Linked DNA regions of Magnetococcus marinus MC-1. The protein of the gene in region 2 interacts with the protein of the main gene of each other region in a pairwise test. Links are inferred from orthologs where the notes say so. Each region holds a gene or a part of one and is shown on either strand. Other genes may lie near its edges.

Region 1 (2,958 bases), 730 kb from region 2 along the record:
GGTGGCAACCCTGCGTGGGGCGGCGGGGGCGGGTTTTGCCACCGCGACCGATCTGGCGGATTATCTGGTGCGTAAGCAGATTCCCTTTCGGGAGGCCCATGAAATTGTGGGCACCATTGTGCGCATGGCCGAGCAGCAGGGGGTGGATCTGGATGGGTTGACTCTGGCTGACCTTCAGTCGGTGGATGGCCGGATTGAGTCCGATGTAACGGCCATTTTATCGGTGGAATCCTCCGTCAATGCCCGCCAAGCCATTGGCGGCACTGCCGTTGCAACGGTACGCACCGCCATTGCCATGGCCAAACAGGAGCTTGCTCTGTAATCCTGCCGCTCTGACAAACACCCCACTCTGGATCAATCCGAGCAGTGATGGATCGACCCAGGGTGGGGGTTTGCCCATACCCCTGGGTGCCTGCCTGCTCTATCCCGCTCAAGACGCCTAGACCCGCACGCCTGAAACAACGTATAACAGAGCTTTACCTGACGGATTGGGCTGTCGAGAGCGGCCACCCCAGCGGAGAAGATTTCCATGCGCAGATGGTTAATAGCGGTGATCACCCTAGTGGTCCTTTATGGATGTGGTTATAAAGGGGATCTTTATCTCCCCGATGAGTCCTCGACGAGCAAAAAAGAGCAGAAGCGCTAGCGTTTGCTGGGGCGTTGAGCCAACACGCCTAGGGCCTGGAAAAAGGGTGTGATGCGGCGGCTTGGCCCATGGCACGCTCACCATAGGGGGGAGTCTGCACCCTATGGCTCAGGCGAGAGGCTTGCTGAGTACAGAGGGTGTGCCACGACACTCGCGATTTTAGCCCTAGATGGGGTGTGATGATGGACTATTTTCACTATCAAGATGACCAACTTTTCTGTGAAGAGGTGGCTTTAGAGCAGATCGCGCAAGCGGTGGGAACCCCCTTTTATTGCTATTCAGAGCGAACCTTGTTGCACCATTTACAGGTGTTTCAGCAGGCTTTCGCCAGCCAAGATAGCCTGATCTGTTATTCGGTTAAGGCTAACAGCAATCTGGCTGTGTTGGATGCTTTGGCCAAACAGGGTGCGGGTTTTGATATTGTCTCGGGGGGCGAGTTGGAGCGGGTACGGCGGGTTGGCTGTCCTGGCGAGCGGGTGGTTTTTTCTGGTGTGGGCAAAAGCCGGGCGGAGATTCAGGCCGCTTTGGCCTATGGCGTGCGCATGTTTAATGTGGAGTCGATCCCCGAACTACAGCGCATTCAAGAGGTGGCGCTGGCCATGGATGTGGCGGCCCCGGTGACGCTGCGCATTAATCCCGATGTGGACCCCAAAACCCACCCCTATATCTCCACCGGCTTGAAACGCAATAAGTTTGGTATTCCCTTTGGGGAGGCGGTGGCGGTCTATCAGCAGGCGGCGCAGATGAGCCATGTGCAGGTGGTGGGGCTGGATTGTCACATCGGTTCGCAGCTGACCCAGCTCTCTCCCTTTGTGGATGCCCTCAAGCGGGTGATGGTATTGATTCAGGCGCTCAAGGGCCACGGTATTGAGATTAAAAATCTGGATCTTGGTGGTGGTTTGGGCATCCCCTATGAGGATGGCGATACCCCGCCCAGCCCGGCGGAGCTGGCCGCAGCCCTGCTGGAGCAGTTGGATGGCATGCCGGTGACGGTGATATTAGAGCCTGGGCGTGCCATTGTGGGGAATGCCGGGGTGTTGGTGACGCGGGTGGAGTATGTGAAAAAGGGCGAGCAGCGCCACTTTGTGATTACCGATGCCGGTATGAACGATCTGCTGCGGCCTGCCATCTACAACGCCTACCATGGGGTGATTCCCTTGCAGCGCAAGTTTGACCGTGAGGAGCAGGTGGTGGATGTGGTGGGGCCAATCTGTGAGACCGGTGATTTTTTTGCGCGGGATCGCTATTTGAGTGAGGTGTATCAGGGCGAACTGCTGGCGGTGCGCTCGGCGGGGGCCTACGGTTTTGTGATGAGCAGCAACTACAACACCCGCCCACGGGTGGCGGAAGTGTTGGTGCGTGGGGATCGCTACGCGGTGGTGCGCAAGCGGGAGAGCGTGGCGCAGCTGTTGGAGAATGAGTCCCTGTTTGAGGATGCCTGACCGTGGGTGAACGCTTTATTAAAATGCACGGCCTGGGCAATGATTTTGTGGTGTTGGATCACCTGGAGAGCCCTCGTGAATTAAGCCCCCAGGAGGCCCGCTTTTGGGCCGACCGGCGGCGCGGCGTGGGGTGTGATCAGGTGGTGCAGCTCCTGCCCGGCGTCGAGGGGGGAGATGCCCAGATGCGCATCTATAACCCGGATGGCTCCCGGGCGGAGATGTGCGGTAATGCCATGCGCTGTGTGGGTCTCTATCTGCATGAGCAGCGGGGGATGGCGGCGGCCTTGGCGGTGGAGACGCTGGCGGGGATCATGCGCCCACAGGTGACGTCGGCCTTGGCCATTACGGTGGATATGGGTCGGCCCCAATGGGCAGGGCGGGCGATTCCGCTGGACCAGGATGGGGAGATGATTGACGCACCGCTGGAGGTTGGCGGGCAGAGCTACCGCATGACGGCGCTCTCCATGGGCAACCCCCATGGGGTGGTGCGGGTCGCGGATGCCGAAGGGTTTGAGCTGGCCAAGGTGGGGCCTTTGGTGGAGCACCATGCGCTGTTTCCCAATCGGATTAATTTTGAGGTGGTGCAGGTGCTCAGCCGGTCGCGTATCCGCATGCGGGTATGGGAGCGGGGGGCGGGTATCACCCCGGCGTGTGGCACTGGGGCCTGTGCGGCGGCGGTGGCCTGCATGCGGCAGGGTTGGGTGGAGCGCGACTGTACGGTGGTGCTGGATGGGGGTGAGCTACAGATTGTTTGGTTGGAGAGTGATCGGGTAATGATGAGCGGGCCCGCGACAGAGGTCTTTCGGGGTGAGCTGGTGGGGCTACCCGCTGGGTTTTAGCAGACCAAGGTAGGGGGTTGTGCCCTGGGGT
Region 2 (2,934 bases):
AGTCAGGGTGACATCCACCGTGCTATGGGGTGGGGTGTAGCGTAGCGCGTTGCGCACCACATTTTCCAGGGCTGAGTGTAGCGCTTCTGGATTGGCTTTGACCAGCCGCTCTTCACTGGCGGCCAGGATAACGTGACGTCCGCTGGGGCGGCCTTCCAGGGTGACATCGGCGGCAATGCTGGTGAGCATGCCTTGCAGATCCACCATGCCTTCCAATACCACAGGCTGCCCTGCATCGGGATGGGCCAAGGTGAGGATCTCATGGATCAAGCGGTCTAGGCGATGGATCTCCCGTTCAACCATGGCGAGATGCGCTTGAGATTCCGTTGGATGCGTCCGTGTAGCCAGCTCCAGTGCCACCCGCATGCGGGCCAAGGGCGAGCGGAGTTCGTGGGAGACATCCCGCATCAGACGTTTTTGCGCAGAAAAAATTTCCTCCAAGCGTTGGGCCATATGGTTAAAGCTATGCACCAGGGTGCTGAGCTCGTCGGGGATACGCAAGCGCAACGGTGCGCAGCGGGTGCTGAGCGCGCCAAACGAGAGCTGCTGCGACGCTTTGGTGAGCCGTCGAATGGGGTTGGTAAAGTGCAGGGTAAGCAGCAGCACCCCCAGCAAGCTGTAGAGCACGATACCCGCCAAGGCCCAGCGGTTCTCAAGGATTAGCCCCATAAAGGGGGGCCTCTTAGGGGTTAGCATAAGGCCATATAGGGTGTTGTCTGGCCCGCGCACATACCACAGCACCGGTGGGGGGATGGGGTGGTCGCGTAGATGGGCAAGCTCCTGCTCGGGGGTGGCTTGGGTGGCTACCTGGGCGCTGTAGATGTGCAGGCTGGCCTCTGGTGCCCAGCGGTGGCGAAGAAAATGTTGTGCATGGCCGGGCAAGGGGCGTTGCAGCAGATCTTGTCGTTCCTCTTTGACCACGTAGATCCAGGGGTTGTCTGGGTGGTTGCGCAGGGCGTCTCGCAGGGCTTGCTCCCCATAAAAGGCCAGGGCATGGCCCAGGGACATGCGCTCTTTGGCGAGGTCATTCATTTGGTTATGAAAACGATCCTCCAAATCCCCGCGTAGATGAAATGCGGCCCACGCCGTCAGGCTGCCCATGACCAGCAGGGTTAACCAAAAGCCGATAAAGAGTTTGAGAAAAATACGCATTTAACCCTTCTCCACCGGTATGGCATAGAGATAACCGGAACCCCGTAGGGTGTGAATGCGTGGGCTGCTGTCACCTGTAGCGGCCAGTTTTTTACGTAGGCTGCTGATGTGCATATCCACACTGCGGTCATAGGGCATCCATTTACGTCCCAGCCCCTTTTGGGAGAGGCGCTCTTTATCCACCACCTGACCGGCCTCCCGTAAAAGCTGCTCTAAAATATTAAACTCTGCCGAGGTCAACTCAATCTCCACCGCCCCCAGCATCACCTTACGCGCCATGGGGTAGAGGGTTAATGCGCCTTGGTTGAGCTGTTCGCTGCTGGTGGCACGCTCACCGCCGGTGCGCCGCAGTACGGCCCGTAGACGGGCCGCCAACACACGGGGATTGCAGGGTTTGGAGAGATAGTCGTCGGCACCGATCTCGAGACCGACAATGCTGTCGGTCTCTTCACCACGGGCGGTGAGCATGATCACTGGAACTTCAGTCTGTTGGCGCAGTTTGCGCAGCAGATCAAAGCCGTTGATCCCCGGCAGCATGACATCCAACACCAACGCCTCATAGGGGCTCTGCAACGCGCGATTTAGGGCCTCTGTGCCCGAGTGGCAAAGATCGCAGGAGAACCCCTCTTCATAAAGATACTCGGCCAGCATGGCGCAGAGTTGTTTGTCGTCATCCACCAGTAAAATCGTGTTCATGGGGGGCAGCCCTCGGGAAAGTCTGTGTCCGTACAACGCTATCTTTTGGCGGTTTGCCCCATTAGGCAAAGCCTCACGACATATCTTTACACTTCTCCTACCCACCTTTACATGGGCATTGTTTACACTGCGGGCAAGCTGTGGGTGTAAACCCGGGCCTATGCAAAGCCCATCAGGACTGCGCATGATGAAAAAGGTGTATGGAGCAAATGCCCAGGGGTGGGAATGCTCAGGTCGCGCGCCTGCCGATGGGTGTGGGTGAGCGCCTGGGTCTGTACGCTTTTTTCACAAAAGGGTGCCGTTTTTAAAACGGTGCCCTTTTTTTTATCCTATTGTTTTCCTACCGGTAAATATTGCCTGCCGGGGGTGTGGGCAAAAACTGCCGTTGGTGTGGCTTGTGTTTTATAACCTAAAGAAAAATAAGGAATATTTAATTGGCATGAGGCGTGTAATAGGGTTGAGCATAACCATCCCACCCCGATGGCCTTTACTCCCCTGCATCGCTTTCCCATGACGCCGTACCTGCTGCGGACGCGCGATCTCAATTCTTTATAACTGCCAAGATGTGGATGAGGAGAAAACCATGATTTCTTTCAGTGGTATGAGTTCCATGTTATCGCAAACAAGTCAGACAAACGGCCATAATCGTTCCGGTGGCATGGGGCGCATGGGGGGAAAAGAGGGCCAACCCAGTGTTGAAGATCTTATGGCCAAGCTGGATCAGGATGGTAATGGAACCATTGGGGTGGATGAAGCCAAAGGCCCCATGGCAGAACATTTTAACGATTCTGACAGTGATGGGGATGGTCAACTCACCAGCGACGAATTAACGGCGGCGATGGAGAGCTTCCACGCCCAGATGAAGGGCCAAATGGGGGGTGCTGCCCAGGGTATGGGGCAGCCTCCTTCGGCGGCGGATCTTATGGCGATGATGGATACCGATGAAGATGAGGCCATCAGCAGTGACGAAGCCAAAGGTCCCTTGGCCGATATGTTCAGCGATGTGGACAGCGATGGTGACGGTTTGATCACCAGCAGCGAGTTAGAAGAGGGCATGGCCAATATGCCGCCCCCACCGCCGCCCCC

The links.
Region 1: the proteins of MMC1_RS16315 (region 2) and lysA interact in binary tests that used the Escherichia coli proteins (3 or more experiments, as listed by UniProt). The link is inferred for Magnetococcus marinus MC-1 from one-to-one orthologs.

The regions. Positions count from the first base shown.
Region 1 is NC_008576.1:4,695,346-4,698,303, reverse strand. It holds lysA (diaminopimelate decarboxylase), read left to right. Parts: upstream 1-828; coding sequence 829-2,088; downstream 2,089-2,958. Other genes in the region: dapF (diaminopimelate epimerase), read left to right, coding at 2,091-2,927; lptM (LPS translocon maturation chaperone LptM), read left to right, coding at 530-646; argH (argininosuccinate lyase), read left to right, coding at 1-322. UniProt on the Escherichia coli protein: Specifically catalyzes the decarboxylation of meso-diaminopimelate (meso-DAP) to L-lysine. Is not active against the DD- or LL-isomers of diaminopimelate.
Region 2 is NC_008576.1:3,963,694-3,966,627, reverse strand. It holds MMC1_RS16315 (response regulator transcription factor), read right to left. Parts: upstream 1,849-2,934; coding sequence 1,153-1,848; downstream 1-1,152. Other genes in the region: MMC1_RS16310 (EF-hand domain-containing protein), read left to right, coding at 2,459-2,934; MMC1_RS20530 (sensor histidine kinase), read right to left, coding at 1-1,152. UniProt on the Escherichia coli protein: Response regulator member of the two-component regulatory system CpxA/CpxR which responds to envelope stress response by activating expression of downstream genes including cpxP, degP, dsbA and ppiA.